Regions from separate parts of the Streptomyces sp. NPDC085900 genome, predicted to be linked through region 3. Evidence: riboswitches for the same ligand, from Rfam matches in the RefSeq annotation. Region 3 holds a riboswitch; each other region holds the start of a gene.

Region 1 (5,820 bases), on a different contig from region 3:
TGACCGTCGTCATGATCAGGTCATCGAAGTCGAGGGCGTTCGCCTCGCGCAGCCGCGACTGGTACATGGCGTACGCCTGGGCGAGGGTCTTCTCGAAGCCGTCGGTGGCCTGGGCGGCGAAGTCCTCCTCGTCGATCAGCTCGTTCTTCAGGTTGCTGATCTTGGCGCTGAAGGACTTGGGCGGATAGCGCTTGGGGTCGAGCTCCAGGTCCCGGCAGACCAGGGCCATCAGGCGCTTGCTGTCGGCGGCGTCGTAGATCGAGAACGAGGACGTGAAACCGAGCTTCTTGCTCTCGCGGCGCAGGATGCGCACGCACGCGCTGTGGAAGGTCATCACCCACATCGCGTTCGCGCGTGGGCCGACGAGCTGCTCGACACGCTCCTTCATCTCACCGGCGGCCTTGTTGGTGAAGGTGATCGCGAGGATCTGGCCGGGGTGCACGTTCCGCGAGCCGAGGAGGTGGGCGATGCGGTGGGTGAGCACGCGGGTCTTGCCGGAGCCGGCGCCGGCCACGATGAGCAGGGGGGTGCCGGCGTGCACGACGGCCGCGCGCTGGTTCTCGTTCAGCCCGTCGAGGAGCGCGGCCGGGTCGATCGCCGGACGCGGGGCGCCGTCGCGGTAGTAGGAGTCCCGGTCCGGCGGTACGTCGAACTTCCCGCCGAACAGATCGTCCGGAACGGGCTCCGGTACGTGATCGTCCTCGGGCGGTGGCGGGGGTTCCTCGTGGCCGCGGGGGGCCTGGAGGTCCGCCAGGAAGCTGTCGTCAAAGAGGCTGCTCATCGCTCTCCGAGTCTAGGGGGCCCCACTGACAGCCCGCCGCCGCCCTGAGAACATCGCCGGATCCGGACCGGATCCGATACCGCCGCACACGCTGCCGCACCCCTCCGCCACGGTCTGTGACCAGCGGCGACCGGTTGACCAAAGGTCACGAAAATGTATCGGGCATATCGAACATCATCCTTCACAGAGGCCACACGAGTTGGCTACCGTTCCGCGCAGGCCATACGACCCCCACCGGCGAACGTCGCCGGGCCGCGTGGCCTCCGCCGAGTCCGGGGCGCCGCCGCGCCGTCCGGAGCCGGGGACCCAACCGACCTTGGGGTGAATCGGCCCGACCCCCTCGCGGGGAGCGGACCGTAGGGCAACCCTTCCGAACCACCCGCCCGAACCCGACAGCTAACTCGGTAGGCGGAGCATGGAAGGAGTCGCCTCCCTTGGCGTCGCACCGCAAGTCGCGCCCCGCGGGAACGCGTGTACCAGGCATACGCACCCCCGCTCTCGCCACGGCCGCCCTCACCTCCGTGGCACTGCTGTCCCAGACGGCCGACGCAACACCCTCCACCGACGGCCGGCCCAGCCTCGAGGAGGTCGAGAAGAAGGTCGACGACCTCTACCGCCAGGCCGAGTCGGCCACCGAGAAGTACAACGCGGCCAAGGAGAAGACCACCAAGCAGCGCAAGCAGGTCGACACCCTCCTCGACGACGTCGCCAAGCGCGCCCAGAAGCTCAACCAGGAGCGCGAGCAGCTCGGTTCCTTCGCCGCCGCCCAGTACCGCACCGGGGCCGCCGCACCCGACACGGCGACCTTCCTGCTCGCCGACTCCCCGCAGGACTACTTCGACCAGACGCAGCTGATGGGCCGGCTGACCTCACGTCAGAAGACCGCGGTCGACGACTACTTCGCCGAGCAGTCGGCGACGATGAAGAAGCGCGAAGAGGCCTCCCGGAGTCTGGAGACGCTCACCCGGACGCAGAGCGACCTGCAGACCGCCAAGTCCACGGTGCAGCGCAAGCTCAGCTCCGCGCGCGAGCTGCTGTCGAAGCTGACGGCCCAGGAGAAGGCGCGGCTCGCTCAGATCGAGAAGCAGAAGCAGGAGGAGGCCGCCCGCAAGGCCGCCGAGCTGGCCAAGCAGCAGGCGGCCGCGCAGGCCGAGGCAGCGGCCGCGACCCAGGACAGCGGCTCCACGTCCACGTCCGGCACCAGCACCGGTACCGGTACGGGCACCTCGGACTCCTCGTACGCCACCAAGGCCGCGAAGGCGATCTCGTTCGCCCGCGCGCAGATCGGCAAGCCGTACGTCTGGGGCGCCACCGGCCCCGGCTCCTACGACTGCTCCGGTCTCACCCAGGCCGCCTGGAAGGCCGCCGGCGTCACGCTCCCGCGCACCACCTACGACCAGGTGAACGCCGGCACCACCGTCTCCCTCACCGACGCCCAGCCGGGAGACCTGATCTTCTTCTACGACGACATCAGCCACGTCGGCATCTACATCGGCAACGGCATGATGATCCACGCCCCGAAGCCGGGCGCTTACGTCCGCGAGGAGTCGATCTACTACGGCGGCGAGTCCATCATCCACAGCGTGGTCAGACCGGCGTGAGCCCGGCGCGTCAGCGACAACAGGGGCGCACGGCAATCACCGTGCGCCCCATCGCGCCACCACTCGCCCGCGTCAGGTCCACAGCACCGCGATGAAGATGTTCGCCGTGGTGAGCGCGCCCACCAGCCCGAACATGCTCTTGTCCACCTTCTCCTCGTCCCGCTTCACGTAGACCAGGCCGAGGATCACGATCAGCAGGGCCAGCTTCAGGCCGATCTTGACGTTGTTGACGTGGTGGTCGTCGGCCTGGTTGAGGCCGACCAGGATCGCGCCGGTGACCAGCATGGTCAGCGCCCCGTGCAGCATGGCGGGGACGAAGCGGGCCGTGCCCTGCCCCATCGCCTTCATCTGGGTGAGGAAGCCGCCGAGGAGCGCGGCGATGCCGACGATGTGCAGGCCGACGAAGAGATGGATGAGTACGTCCATGAGGCCGGAGCTTAGACAGGGGCGCCAGGGGCACCCGACACCGGCCCTCCTCCATCCGTCGGCCGCATATATGCGCCATAGCACCCCGCCCCCCGGGGGCACCCGAGAACCGTCACATCGGTCACCGCACCGCGTGAACCCGACGAGGCAGGGCCTGGATCACGGTCGCATCCGGTCACCCGGCGCCGCACTCACGGCACTTCCGCACAACGCGTTACCGGACCGACACAGCCAGGTTTAGCGTCCTTCCCCAGGTGACCGGCTCCCCACCGCCGCCCGGGCCAGGGGCGGCAGTCGGCCACCACCGCCGAGAAGGTCCGGCGGCGGCCGCTCCCCCTGTGCGAGCCGCCGCCGGACGCGTAAGCCGCCCCGGACGGGGTGGTCGTACGAAAGGACGTGCAGTCCAGGTGGCAGCGCATCGCAAGCCCGGTCGGCGAGCATCACTGGGCGGCAGCACCGCCCGTACGGCCTTCACGATCGCCCTGGCGGGCGCCGCGACCGCGACGGCCTTCGACGGGACCGGACACGCCGAGCCGCGGCTGACCCCGGCACAGGTCAAGGCGAAGGTGGACCGGCTCTACCAGGAGGCCGAGACCGCCACCCAGAAGTACGACGGCGCGAAGGAGAAGGCGCAGGCCGCCGAGCGCCGTCTGTCGACCCTGCGGGACGAGGCGGCACGCAAGACGGAGAAGCTCAACTCGGCGCGGGAGGCGCTGGGTTCGATCGCGGCGGCGCAGTACCGGGGCGGCGGGCTGGACCCCGCGCTGCAGCTCGTCCTCTCCAGCGATCCCGACCGGTACCTGGACGGCGCCGAGTTCGTCGACCGGGTCGGCACCCGGCAGGCGGCGGCCGTCGCGGACGTACGCGAACAGCTGCGGGACATCCAGCAGTTGCGCGGGACCGCACGCGTCGAGCTGACCTCGCTGAAGGCACGGCAGGCCGAACTGGCGCGGCAGAAGAAGACGATCACCGGCAAGCTGGACGCGGCGCGGCGGCTGCTGTCCGGCCTGTCGTCCGAGGAGCGCGCACGGCTCGGGCTGGACGGCGGCGGTACGGGCCGCGCGTCCCGGTCGGGCACGGAAGGCCGCGTCGGCCTCCAGGCCCCCGCCCCGGCCACGGCCCAGGCGCCCGACTCCCGTGCCGCGGCCGCCGTCCAGTACGCCTATTCCAAGCTCGGCAGCCCCTATGTGTGGGGCGCCACCGGCCCGGACGCCTTCGACTGCTCCGGCCTGGTCCAGTCCGCGTACCGCTCCGCGGGCGTCTCCCTCCCCCGCACGACGTACGCCCAGATCGACGCCGGGCGCCGCGTCTCCCGTTCCGAACTGCTCCCGGGCGACCTGGTGTTCTTCTACTCCGGCATCAGCCACGTCGGCATCTACATCGGCAACGGCCAGATGATCCACGCCCCGAACCCCTCGGCCCCGGTGCGGATCGCGCCGATCGACGAGATGCCCTTCGCGGGGGCGACGCGGGTGGTGTGAGTGTCAGACCAGGCGCCGGGCCGTCGCCCACCGCGTCAGCTCGTGCCGGTTCGACAGCTGCAGCTTCCGCAGGACCGCCGAGACATGGGACTCGACCGTCTTCACCGAGATGAACAGCTGCTTGGCGATCTCCTTGTAGGCGTACCCGCGGGCGATCAGCCGCAGCACCTCGCGCTCGCGCTGGGTGAGACGGTCCAGGTCCTCGTCGACCGGCGGGGCGTCGGTGGAGGCGAAGGCGTCCAGGACGAAGCCGGCCAGCCGCGGGGAGAACACGGCGTCCCCCTCCTGGACCCGGAAGACGGAGTTGACGAGGTCGGTGCCGGTGATCGTCTTGGTGACGTAGCCGCGGGCGCCGCCGCGGATCACACCGATCACGTCCTCCGCCGCGTCCGACACGGACAGGGCGAGGAAGCGGACGGGCCGCTCGGCGTCGGCCATCAACGGGGCGCAGCGGCGCAGCACTTCGACGCCGCCGCCGCCCGGGAGGTGGACGTCGAGGAGGACGACCTCGGGGCGGGTCGCGGTGATGACCGTGACCGCCTGGTCGACGTCCGCGGCCTCGCCGACGACCTCGACGCCGGTCTCGTCGGTACGGCCGATCTCGGCCTGTACTCCGGTACGGAACATGCGGTGGTCGTCGACGAGGACCACGCGCACGTGCCGCTCACCGGCACTCCCGCCGGTCGGCTCCACGGACTCGTTCGCCTCGGTCGGATCGCTCATGACGTCTTCTCCGCCCTCTCCATCTCCAGCTCGACCTCCGTGCCGCCGTCGGGCACCGCGCGCAGCCGCGCCGTGCCGCCGTTGCGCTCCATGCGGCCGATGATCGATTCTCTGACGCCCATGCGGTCGGCGGGTATCGAGTCGAGGTCGAAGCCGGGTCCGCGGTCCCGCACGGACACGAAGACCTTCTTCCCCTCCACTTCGGCGTAGACCTGCACCGCGCCTCCCTCGCCACCGTACTTGGCGGCGTTGACCATCGCCTCACGCGCGGCCTGCATCTGCGCGGCGATCCTCTCGTCGAGCGGGCAGTCGCCGACGACGACGACCTCGATGGGGACGCCGTGCTTGTCCTCGACCTCGGCGGCGTTGCGCCGGACGGCGTCGGCGAGGCCAACGGGTTCGTCGGCCTCGTCCTTGCCGGTGCCCTCCGGCTTGTACAGCCAGGTCCGCAGGTCGCGTTCCTGGGCACGGGCCAGGCGGCGCACCTCGCCGGCGTTCTCCGCGTTGCGCTGGATCAGGGTCAGGGTGTGCAGCACGGAGTCGTGGACGTGGGCGGCGACCTCGGCGCGTTCCTGGGCGCGGATGCGCATCAGGCGTTCCTCGGACAGGTCCTGGGTCATGCGGACGAGGTAGGGCCCGGCGAGGAGCGTTATCCCGACCAGGACCGCGAGGGCCGCCTGCAGGACGGAGCCGAGGTGGGCGGCGGAGCCCTGGAGGACGAAGATGCCGGAGACGCCGGCGGTGACGAGCAGGACGCCGCCCGCGGCGCGCAGCAGGGTCAGCGTGCGGCGGCGGCTGCCGACCTCGA
Region 2 (5,820 bases), on a different contig from region 3:
GCGCTGTACGAACCGGTGCAGGGTCAGGCCAGCGACCTGGCCATCCAGGCCGACGAGCTGTCACGGCTGCGCACCCGCCTGGAGGAGATGCTGGTACGGCACACGGGGCGGTCCCGGGAGCAGGTGACCGAGGACATCGAGCGCGACAAGATCCTCGACGCCCAGGAGGCGGTGGAGTACGGGCTGGTGGACCGGATCGTCCCCAGCCGCAGGTCCCCCCTCGCGCCGCCCGCGGGGAGGTGAGCGGCCGGTGCTGCCACCCGAACTCCCGCCGCTGCCCGCCCTCACGCGCGCCGAGGGCGAGTTGATCGACCGTTACCTCGACGTGGTCGACCTGCTCGGCCGCATCAACCCGGCGCACCACGGAGACACGTACCGCGGCCTCCGCGCCGCTCAGGCGCTGGTGACCAAGGCGGCCGAACTGCGCGACGCCCTGGTGCTGATGCACCAGCGGGGCGAGACCGAACTGCACGCCCCCACGCTGGGTCGGGCCATGCGGGTGCTGGACGGCGAGCGGCGTACGGCACGGGTCACCGTGCCGCCGCAGTCCGACAGTTGACGCGACCGTCCGGACCGGGCTTGAAACGGACCAAACGGCGTACCCCCTTTTGGAGTAGACGCGGCTGCTGTTTCGGGACCGTTCCGGTTGCGCAACACGCGTACCCAAAGGGCGGAATGGGACGTTCCGCCCCTGGTCCGGGGCTCCTCGATACCGCGACGGCTGTTCGAAAAACAGGGTGTCCACCCGAACGGGTGAGTGGTGAGTAACGCCACAAATCCCCGATTCCATTGGGATTTTCGGACATCAGTGAGCCAAGATCCCTGTCTGACGACAAGCCCCCGCCACAGCGGCGGGGCGATCCGGGCGGACGCCGAGTCCTGCCGCCGCCCGGATGACCGGTCGACAGGAGTGGATCGGCAGGAGTGGAGGACCCAAGCACGACGGGTCGCCGGCACGGTCACGCCATGACCGGACCGAGCAGCCCTTGGGGTGAAGCCGCAGCAGCGGCCGGGCAACTTCGCCAGCCCGAATCCGACAGGTCATCCTTCACAGGCGGCTGACGAAGGGTTGCGCATGACTGCGCTCAATCGTGTCCCGTCGCTGATGGTCCGGGCCGGCACGGCCTCGGCCCTCACTCTCGCCGCAGTGGGCGGCTCCGTCGTGCTCCCGGGCGTCGCCACCGACGCCGCGGCCGCGACGACGGCGACGAAGGCGCTTCAGGTAGCGGCGTCCAAAAAGGGATCCCCGTACAAGTGGGGCGCCACCGGACCGCGCCGCTTCGACTGCTCGGGGCTCACGCTGTACTCGTTCAAGAAGGCGGGCAAGAAACTGCCTCGTACGGCGGCCCAGCAGTACAACAAGTCCCACCACATCTCCGCGAGCCACCGCAAGGCCGGAGACCTGGTGTTCTTCCACTCGGGCTCGAACGTCTACCACGTGGGCATCTACGCCGGGAAGGGGAAGATCTGGCACGCCCCGAAGACCGGGGACGTCGTGAAGCTCCAGAAGATCTGGACCAGGAGCGTCTGGTACGGCCGGATCAGCTGACTCTCCCGTGGGGGTGGCGGCACCCTGACCTGCCGTCACCCCCACGGGGCTCGACACTTCTTCGCACCCAGGCGTATCGCGCCTGGGCGTCTTGGTTCACGGCTCCTGCTGCCCCGCCGTGACCGGCTGGGCCGGAACGGTCCACGGCAGTTCGATGGAGACCGTCTTGCCGCCCTCTCTCGTGGGCCGCACCCGCAGCTTGCCGCCGCACTCGGCCGCCAGCCAACGGATGATCACCATGCCCCGGCCGTTGTCCTGCTGGACCGCGGCCGGCAGCCGCTTGGGGAAGCGCGGATGGCTGTCGGTGACACCGATCCGCAGTTGCTCGTCACGGTCGAGCCGCAGGTCCACCGTGAAGGTGGGGGACTGCCCGAAGGTGTGCTGTACCGCGTTGGTGGCCAGTTCGGAGACAATGAGGCGGATCGTCTCGGCCGCTTCGGTGTGGGCGGGCAGACCCCATTCCGCCAGCGTGGTGACCACGTAGCCGCGAGCGGCGGAGACCGAGGCCGGCTCGCTCGGCAGAGTGACGGATGCTTCCAGGTGGTCTGCCATGGCGACGTCGTCCCTTTCCCACGGGACCGGAGTCCGACATGGAGCGGATGGTTCGAGTACGGTCCCGGACTGGTGCTTCTTCGCCAGACTGCCATTACCGCGACGGTCACGGGTGGCGATCCACCAAGATATGCATATATCTGTCGCTCAAAGCGGTGAACTCTACGACGGAAGACCGTATTTGGGCGCCCCGGAAGGAGTAAGGAGTACCGCATGCAGAACGGTCCCGCGGTGCGCCGCCGCAAGCTGGGCGCCGAACTGCGCGCCCTGCGCACGGGGGCGGGCCTCACCAGTGGTGAGGCGGCCCGGCTCGTGGGCTGGCACCAGTCGAAGGTGAGCCGGATAGAGACGGGCGCCAGCGGGGTGAAACCGGCCGATGTGCGGTTACTTCTCGACGCCTACGGTGTCGCGGACTCCCAACTGCGCGAGTTGCTTTTGGTGTTGGCGGGCTCCGACGAGGGGGGCGGGCGCCACCACTGGTGGCACGCCTATCGCGGAATTCTCCCGCCCACCTATCGCGACTTCATCAGCCTCGAGTCGCAGGCGAGCGCGATGCGCACGCTGGAGACGTCCGTCGTGCCCGGTCTGCTGCAAACGCCCGAATACGCGCGTGCGGTCACCCGCGCGGCGGTCGACGGACTGGACGACGAACGGCTGGACGCTCTGGTCGAGGTGCGGCTGGCCCGGCAGGACGTACTGCGCGCGGATCCGCCGTTGGAGCTGGCAGCGGTCCTGGACGAGGCGGTGCTGCACCGGGAGATCGGCGGTCCGGACGTCATGGCACGGCAACGCGAACGGCTCCTGGAAGCGGCCCGTCTGCCCCAAGTTCGGCTTCAGGTGCTGCCGTTCGCCGCCGGGGCACATGTCGGTGTCACAGGCCCTTTCGTAATCTTCTCATTTTCGCGCACTTCTGATCTGGACGTGGTTGTTCTCGACCACTTGACGAGTAGCCTCTACCTCGAACGGAAAGAAGACCTGGAGGCCTATACACAGGCCTTCAACGCCCTTCGGATTCATGCCCTTTCACCCGAGGACTCGTTGGATTACATCGCCGCGACAGTTTGACGGCGCGTAAGGAGGCACCATGTCCGCACTGCCTCGGAACGTACCTTCCAGCACCGAACTGCACGGCGTGCGGTGGCTGCGCAGCAGCTACAGCACGGGAGCGAACAACTGCGTCGAGACGGCACTGCCGCACTCCGGCCCATGGTCCGGACTGCTCGCGGTGCGCGACTCCAAGGACACCGCGGGACCCGCGCTGCTCTTCTCCCCCGAGAGCTGGGCGGGCTTCCTCGCGGTCGTCAGGTCCTGATCAGTCCGTGATCGCGCGGCACACGGCCGTGTCACGCCGACTCATGGTCGCGTCTCGCCGATCACCTTCACCGCATGTTCGATCTGCGCCCCGGAGAGGTCCGCGCGGGCGGTCAGCCTGAGCCGTGAGATGCCGTCGGGAACGGAAGGAGGACGGAAGCAGCCCACGGCGAGGCCTGCCGTACGGCAGTCGGCCGCCCATCGCACGGCCCCCTCCGGGGACGGAGCGCGCACCGAGACGACCGCGGCGTCCGGGCGCACCGCCTCGTGGCCCGCGGCGGTCAGCCGCGCGTGCAGTTCCGCCGCCACCTCGCGAGCCCGCGCCGCCCGCTCGGGCTCGCGGCGCAGCAGCCGCAGCGCGGCCAGGGCCGCCCCCGCCGCCGCCGGCGCCAGACCCGTGTCGAAGATGAACGTCCGGGCCGCGTTGACCAGGTGGTCGATCACCTTGGCCGGGCCCAGCACCACTCCGCCCTGACTGCCGAGCGACTTCGACAGCGTGGCCGTCACGACCACGTCGCCGTCGCCCGCGAGGCCCGCCGCCCATACGGCACCCCGGCCCCCGTCGCCCAGGACGCCGAGCCCGTGCGCGTCGTCGACCAGCAGCCCCGCGCCCCGCTCCCGGCAGGCGCCGGCGAAGGCGGCCAGCGGGGCCGCGTCCCCGTCGACCGAGAAGACGGTGTCGGAGACGACCACGGCCGGGCCGTCGTGGGTCCGCAGCGCCTTGCGCACCGCCTCCGGGTCCGCGTGCGGCACGACCTGCGTGCCGCCCCGGGCGAGCCGGCAGCCGTCGATCAGCGAGGCGTGGTTGCCCGCGTCGGAGACGATCAGCGAGCCGTGCGGGGCCAGCGCGGTGACGGCGGCGAGGTTGGCCGCGTAGCCGGAGGAGAAGACCAGCGCCGACTCGAAGCCGCAGAAGTCGGCGAGTTCCCGCTCCAGCTCGGCGTGCAGTTCCGTCGTACCGGTGACCAGGCGGGAGCCGGTGGAGCCGCCGCCCCAGGTCCGGGCGGCCTCGGCCGCGCCCTCGGCGACCTCGGGATGGTGGGTCAGCCCCAGGTAGTCGTTGCTCGCGAGGTCCAGGAGCGGGGAGTCGGCCGGGCGCGGACGAAGCCGCCGTACGAGTCCGGCGCGGCGGCGCAGTTCCGCCTGCTCGTCGATCCAGCCGAACGCCATGACTCCTCCGAGTGCTTTTGTAGGCAGTGGACAGACACTAGCCGGACCGGCCGCACCCCATGATGTGGCAATACCCACACGTCGAAGCGCACGTCTTGTTCATTCTCTCCTTGGCCCGGGGCGGGTCCGTAGGACAGGATCGGCTCTCATGGACCTGCTGAACACGCTGGTGGACAAGGGGCTTCGGCGCGAGCTGCCGACCCGCGAGGAAGCTCTGGCCGTCCTCGCCACTTCCGACGACGACGTGCTCGATGTGGTGGCCGCGGCCGGGAAGGTGCGCCGGCACTGGTTCGGGCGACGGGTGAAACTCAACTACCTCGTCAACCTCAAGTCCGGGCTGTGTCCGGAGGACTGCTCCTACTGCTCCCAGCGGCTCGGCTCCAGCACGGGCATCCTCAAGTACACCTGGCTCAAGCCGGAGCAGGCCTCCCAGGCCGCCGCGGCCGGTCTGGCGGGAGGCGCCAAGCGGGTGTGCCTGGTGGCGTCCGGGCGCGGTCCGACCGACCGTGACGTGGACCGGGTCGCGGGCACCATCAAGGCGATCAAGGAACAGAACGAGGGCGTGGAGGTGTGCGCCTGCCTCGGTCTGCTCTCCGACGGCCAGGCCGAGCGGCTGCGCGAGGCGGGCGCGGACGCCTACAACCACAACCTCAACACGTCGGAGTCGACGTACGGCGACATCACGACCACGCACACCTACGCCGACCGCGTCGACACCGTGAACAAGGCGCACGCGGCGGGTCTGTCCGCCTGCTCCGGCCTGATCGCGGGCATGGGCGAGAGCGACGAGGACCTGGTCGACGTGGTCTTCTCGCTGCGGGCGCTGGACCCGGACTCGGTGCCGGTCAACTTCCTCATCCCGGTCGAGGGCACCCCGCTGGCCGCGGAGTGGAACCTCACCCCGCAGCGCTGTCTGCGCATCCTGGCGATGGTCCGCTTCGTCTGCCCCGACATCGAGGTGCGCATCGCGGGCGGCCGCGAGGTCCATCTGCGCTCGATGCAGCCGGTCGCCCTGCACCTGGCCAACTCGATCTTCCTGGGCGACTACCTCACCACCGAGGGCCAGGCGGGCAAGGCCGACCTGGAGATGATCGCGGACGCCGGTTTCGAGGTGGAGGGCGCCGACCAGGTGACCCTGCCGGAGCACCGGGTGCACGCGGGCGGGGGCTGCGGGTCGCACGCCGAAGCCGGCTGCGGGTCGCACGAGGGCGGCGGGTGCGGGTCGCACGCGGACGCCG
Region 3 (5,820 bases):
CCCTCGCCCGTATCTACGGTACGACCGTCTCGGAACTGCTCGGCGAGCGGGTCGCCGACCGGGACGCCGTCGTGCGCGGTACCGACATGGAACCGACGCAGGCGGGCGGCTGGACCTACTGGCAGGCCGGCTCGCCCGGCCGTGGCATGCAGGCCCTGCGCGTCCGCGTACCGCACGGCTCGCAGGGCGACATCGTGCGCGTGCATCCCGGCGAGGAGTGGCTGTACGTCCTCAGCGGCCGGCTGCGGCTGCGCCTCGGTGACACCACGCACCGGCTCGCCCCCGGCGACAGCGCGCACTTCGACTCGCTCACCCCGCACCGCATCGCCGCGCAGGACCCCGACGGTGTCGAGCTCCTGTTCGTCCACACCCTGCTGCAGAGTCCGACGGCCACCCTGTGCCTCGGCCCCACCTATGGAGAGATGCCATGAGCAAGACCGACATGGAGGAGAAGTTCCCTCGCGGCCTGTGGGTCAGGCTGATCATCTACATCGCCGTCGGACACCTGTTCGCGGCCTTCATCTACCTGCTGTTCGCGGTGGGGGCGAAGTAGCCCGGATGCCCGTCAGTCGAGCAGCCGCCCGCGCAGCCGCTCACGGATCTCCGGTGTGACCCCGAGCCCCTGCTCCAGATACGCCTCGACCCCGCCCCACGTCTCCTCGATGGTCTCGAAGGCCGCCGCCAGATACTCCGCGCGCGCCTCGAACAGGGGGCTGAGCAGCTCCATGACCTCGGGGGAGTAGCCGGCGGAGGAGCTGCTGCTGCGGTGCACCTTGTAGCGGCGGTGCTTGGCGTTGGACTCCAGGTAGTCCGCGACGACGGCCTCCCGCTCGACGCCCAGGGCGAGCAGCGTGACGGCTATGGACAGGCCCGCGCGGTCCTTGCCCGCCGCACAGTGCATGAGCGCCGGCACGCTGTCCTCGGCGAGCGAGCGCAGCACGCGCGTGTGCTCGGCGGTGCGCTCCCTGATGATCGTGCGGTACGAGGTGATCATGCGGCCCGCGGCCTTGCCGTCGCCGAGGACCTCGCGCAGCTGCTCGATCTCGCCGTCCCGCACCATCTTCCAGAAGCCGACGCCGTCCGCCGGGTCGGACAGCGGCAGGTTCACATTGCGCACGCCCGGCAGCTCGACGTCCGGCCCCTCCAGCTTCTGGTCCGCGGCGTTGCGGAAGTCGAAGATCGTGTGCAGCCCCAGCGAGGAGAGGAACGCGGCGTCCTCCCCGGTCGCGTGCGCCAGGTGCCCGCTGCGGAACAGCACCCCGTGGCGCACCCGCCGCCCGTCCACCGTCGGCAGCCCGCCCACGTCGCGGAAGTTGCGCACCCCGGCCAGCTCCGGCTCGGTCGACGGGATCTGCTGCGTCACGGGGGCTCCTCCCAGTCGGCCCCGCCGACTCGGCTCGACGACGGGCACCGTGTCGACGATACGACATGCATTCCTTGGGCAATGAGTTGTCCACAGGCGTTGCCGTCGGCCCCCACCGGCACTGATGATGTTGCTGCTTGATCGCACCTGTTCGAATATGTGAGGGCTTGATGCTGGAGATCTCCGAGAACGGCCGTACCTGGCTCCTGACCGGGCCGACCAGCGGTTACGCGATCCATCTCACCGAGGACGACGAGCTCCTGCACCTGCACTGGGGCCCCCGGATCGCCCTCGCCGACGCCGAGGCCCTCGCCGTACGCCCGCTGCCGGACTACCGCCCCTTCGAGTCCCCGCTCGACGGCCGTGAGGAGTACCCGGTCGAGGGCGGCCCGCGGTTCGTGAGGCCCGCCCTGTCCGTGCGCTCCGAGGAGCGGCGCGGCACCGAGTGGCGCTTCGAGACGTACGAGGCGGAGGGCGACCACCTCCGGCTGAGGTTCCGCGACGGCGGGCTCGCGATCACCCTGCACCACCGGATGCGGCACGACGTCGTCGAGCGCTGGGTGACCCTCGACAACGAGGGCCCGGGCGCCCTGGAGCTGCTGCGCGCGGACGCCGCCACCTGGACCCTCCCCGACCGCGACGGCTGGCGGCTGTCCCAGCTGCACGGCCGCTGGGCCGCGGAGTCCCGGCTCACGAGTTCGCCGCTCACCTACGGTGAGAAGGTCATCGGCAGCCGCCGCGGGCACACCGGGCACCAGCACCTGCCCTGGGTCGCCCTCGACACCGACGCCACCGAGGAGCGCGGCGAGGTCTACGGCTGCGCCCTGGGCTGGTCCGGTTCCTGGCGCATCGCGGTGGCCCAACTCCCGGACGCGCGCGTGCAGATCACCGGCGGCGCGGGCTACGACGACTCCGGACTGCTGAGCCTGGCGGCGGGGGAGTCGTACACCACCCCCGTCTTCGCCGGGCTGTGGAGCGACGGCGGCTTCGGCGGGGCGAGCCGGGCCTGGCACGCCTACCAACGCGCGTACGTCGTCCCGGACGCGGACCAGGACCGCCCCGTGCTGTTCAACTCCTGGGAGGCCACGGAGTTCGACATCTCCGAGGAACAGCAGAGCGCCCTCGCACGGCGGGCCGCGGCGATCGGCGTGGAGCTGTTCGTCGTCGACGACGGCTGGTTCGGCAAGCGCACCAGCGACCGGGCCGGGCTCGGCGACTGGACACCCAACCCCGACCGCTTCCCCAAGGGCCTGGCCCCACTCGCCGACTATGTGCACGCGCTCGGCATGCAGTTCGGCATCTGGGTCGAGCCCGAGATGGTCAATCCGGACAGCGACCTGTATCGCGCCCACTCCGACTGGGTCCAGTTCCAGCCCGGACGCAGGCGGACGGAGCTGCGCAACCAGCTCGTACTGAACCTGGCCCGCGAGGACGTCCAGGAGTACCTCTGGGAGCGGCTCGACGCACTGCTGTCCAGCGCTCAGATCGACTACGTGAAGTGGGACTTCAACCGTTGCTTCACGGACGCCGGCTGGCCCGGTGACGCCTACCCGCAGCGCCTCTGGGTCGACCACGTCCACACCCTCTACGCCTTGCTGGACCGGCTGCGGGCGGCCCACCCCGGTGTCGTCTTCGAGTCCTGCTCGGGCGGTGGCGGACGGATCGACCTCGGGATCATGAGCCGTACGGACCAGGTGTGGACCTCCGACAACACCGATCCGCTCGACCGGCTCGCCATCCAGCACGGCTTCAGCCAGATCCACCCCGCGCGCGTGATGGCCGCCTGGGTCACCGACAGCCCCAACACCCAGCTCAACGGGCGCGTCAGCTCGCTGCGCTTCCGGTTCGTCAGTGCCATGGCCGGAGTGCTCGGGGTGGGCGGGGACCTCACGCAGTGGACCGAGGAGGAGCTGGCCGAGGCCCGCGACTGGGTGAGCCTCTACAAGGAGATCCGGCCGCTCGTCCAGCACGGCGAGCTCCACCGCCTCAGGCCGCCGACGGGCGGGCTGAGCGCCGTGCAGTACGCGCGCGGGGACCAGAGCGTCGTCCTCGCCTGGCTGCAGGCACAGAGCTACGGCGAGCCCGTGCCGGCCCTGCGGCTGCGTGCCCTCGACCCGACAGCGTCGTACGAATGCCTCGAAACGGGCGAAGTGCATCGAGGTGCCGTATTGCTGCATCACGGTCTGCATACCGGACTTCGGGGCGACCTCGATGCGGCAGTTCTCCGCCTGCGCCGCATCTGACTCTTCTGTCCGAATTGCTGCGTTGATTGGGCTTCATTCCAACTCGCGCTGTGACAAGGGAAGCTGGAGCAGCGTCACGTGAGCAGCGTCATAGCCGTGACGGTGCGTACCTCGTCATGCTCACGTAATCAATCTGTCTTTCCTGCGGATTGAAGAGTGGGACGAAGCGGAAATTCACGGAGAGTGACCGTGGATTTCCGCAGAGGATCAAGGGAAACGGATTCACGGGGAACCGTCGCTTGTCCCTTCGCGTCCTCGTCGCTTACGTTCCACACCAATCCGGACGGACGCCCAATCCTGCCGCCGCCCGGAGCCCGCACCAATCACCCGTGTACGGCAGGAGCGGGGGACCCACAGGTACAACGCCTGTTCCGGTCTCCGGAACGGCTAGGGGTACAGCCGCGACCAGCGCGCGGCCGGGCATCTCCAGCCCGCACCCGACAGCTCACCTCGCAGGCGCCGGAGAGGAATTCGCCATGCCCGCGAAGGGTAAGCACCGTCGTCCGAAGTCCCAGCGCTTCACTCGCTCCATCGCCGTCGCCGGAACCGGCGGCGCCGCGCTCGCCCTCCCGCTGATGGGTGCCACGGGTGCCCACGCGGCCACCGCCCAGTCCGCTTCCCAGTCGGTTTCGGAAAAGGCCGTTCAGTCCCTTCCGAATACCGTGAAGAAGGCGACCGAAAAGAAGAACTCCGCCTCCGAAAAGGCGGTGCACGTCTATTCGGTCCGGTCCGGTGACTACCTTTCGAAGATCGCCGAGGAGCAGCACGTCAGCGGTGGCTGGCACAAGCTCTACGCCGACAACCGCACCGTCGTCGGCGACGACCCGTCGCTCATCCACCCCGGTCTGAAGCTCACGATCGGCAAGAAGGCCGCGACGAGCGCCCACAGGTCCTCCACGGCCAAGTCCTCGTCCTCGCAGGGTTCGACCTCGTCGAAGGAGCGCTCGTCCTCCTCCGGTGAGGGCACCACCCGCAGCGCTGCCGCGACCACCGCCTCCGCCACGGGCTTCCAGCTCCCCGTCTCCGGCGCCACCGTCGGCACCGGCTACCGCGTGGCCGGCAGCATGTGGTCCAGCGGCTACCACACCGGCGTCGACTTCGTCGTCCCCACCGGTACCCCCCTCAAGGCCGTGGGCGCGGGCACCGTCGTCTCCGCCGGCTGGGGCGGCGCGTACGGCAACCAGGTCGTCATCAGGCTCGCCGACGGCTACTACGCCCAGTACGGGCACCTCTCGCAGCTCTCCGTCTCGGCCGGCCAGAGCGTGAGCGCGGGCCAGCAGGTCGGCCTCTCCGGCGCTACGGGCAATGTCACCGGCCCGCACCTGCACTTCGAGATCCGGACCACGCCGAACTACGGCTCCGACGTGGACCCGGTCGCCTACCTCCGCTCCAAGGGCGTCGCCGTCGGCTGACCCCCCGCCGCCACGCCGCCTGACACGCTGCCGAAGGCCGGACCTCGATCCCCGGGTCCGGCCTTCGGTGTGTCCGACTGTTGACCCAGCAACAGCGCACATCGAGGGGTTATTCCGACCTTGGTCAACACTTTGCGAGTGGCTTATCTCACCGACCGTCAAGCCCTGCCTACGGTCGCGTAGGTCACATTCGAAGGTGAATCATGACGGCTGTGGCAGACGATTCGAAGAGTGACAGCAGATCAGTGATCGGGTCGTACGTCGCGGTGGGGGACAGCTTCACCGAGGGCGTCGGCGACCCCGGCCCCGACGGGGCCTTCGTCGGCTGGGCGGACCGCTTCGCGGTACTCCTCGCCGACCGGCGTCCCGAGGGCGACTTCAGGTACACGAACCTCGCGGTGCGCGGCAAACTGCTCGACCAGATCGTTGCGGACCAGCTCCCGCAGGCCGTCGAGCTGGCCCCGGACCTGGTCTCCTTCTGCGCGGGCGGCAACGACATCATCCGGCCGGGCACCGACCCCGACGAGGTGGCCGAGCGCTTCGAGCGCGCGATCATCCGGCTCACGCAGGTCGCCGGCACCGTCATGGTGACGACCGGGTTCGACACCCGTGGCGTGCCCGTGCTGAAGCACCTGCGCGGCAAGATCGCCACCTACAACGGGCATGTGCGGGCCATCGCCGACCGGTACGGCTGCCCCGTGCTCGACCTGTGGTCGCTGAAGTCGGTTCAGGACCGCAGGGCGTGGGACGGCGACCGGCTCCACCTCTCGCCCGAGGGCCACACGCGCGTGGCGCTGCGCGC

The links. A riboswitch is a leader RNA that binds a small molecule or an ion and turns the genes downstream of it on or off. The one in region 3 is predicted to bind cyclic di-AMP.
Region 1: it holds a riboswitch for cyclic di-AMP, as region 3 does, so the genes downstream of both, ACIGDI_RS12705 (NlpC/P60 family protein) here and ACIGDI_RS16010 (peptidoglycan DD-metalloendopeptidase family protein) in region 3, are expected to answer to the same signal.
Region 2: it holds a riboswitch for cyclic di-AMP, as region 3 does, so the genes downstream of both, ACIGDI_RS05465 (C40 family peptidase) here and ACIGDI_RS16010 (peptidoglycan DD-metalloendopeptidase family protein) in region 3, are expected to answer to the same signal.

Annotation. Positions count from the first base shown of each region.
Region 1 is NZ_JBITSP010000003.1:714,747-720,566, forward strand. It holds gene pcrA (DNA helicase PcrA) at 1-781, opposite strand, end outside; cyclic di-AMP (ydaO/yuaA leader) riboswitch at 1,036-1,207, shown strand; gene ACIGDI_RS12705 (NlpC/P60 family protein) at 1,216-2,382, shown strand; gene ACIGDI_RS12710 (hypothetical protein) at 2,455-2,808, opposite strand; gene ACIGDI_RS12715 (NlpC/P60 family protein) at 3,216-4,289, shown strand; gene ACIGDI_RS12720 (response regulator transcription factor) at 4,293-5,012, opposite strand; gene ACIGDI_RS12725 (PspC domain-containing protein) at 5,009-5,820, opposite strand, start outside.
Region 2 is NZ_JBITSP010000002.1:148,008-153,827, reverse strand. It holds gene ACIGDI_RS05475 (ATP-dependent Clp protease proteolytic subunit) at 1-243, shown strand, start outside; gene ACIGDI_RS05470 (hypothetical protein) at 251-559, shown strand; cyclic di-AMP (ydaO/yuaA leader) riboswitch at 861-1,072, shown strand; gene ACIGDI_RS05465 (C40 family peptidase) at 1,076-1,549, shown strand; gene ACIGDI_RS05460 (ATP-binding protein) at 1,646-2,101, opposite strand; gene ACIGDI_RS05455 (helix-turn-helix domain-containing protein) at 2,315-3,166, shown strand; gene ACIGDI_RS05450 (DUF397 domain-containing protein) at 3,186-3,413, shown strand; gene ACIGDI_RS05445 (8-amino-7-oxononanoate synthase) at 3,455-4,582, opposite strand; gene bioB (biotin synthase BioB) at 4,731-5,820, shown strand, end outside.
Region 3 is NZ_JBITSP010000004.1:417,348-423,167, reverse strand. It holds gene ACIGDI_RS16030 (helix-turn-helix domain-containing protein) at 1-431, shown strand, start outside; gene ACIGDI_RS16025 (DUF6126 family protein) at 428-553, shown strand; gene ACIGDI_RS16020 (tyrosine-protein phosphatase) at 566-1,363, opposite strand; gene ACIGDI_RS16015 (alpha-galactosidase) at 1,534-3,606, shown strand; cyclic di-AMP (ydaO/yuaA leader) riboswitch at 3,921-4,078, shown strand; gene ACIGDI_RS16010 (peptidoglycan DD-metalloendopeptidase family protein) at 4,083-5,018, shown strand; gene ACIGDI_RS16005 (SGNH/GDSL hydrolase family protein) at 5,264-5,820, shown strand, end outside.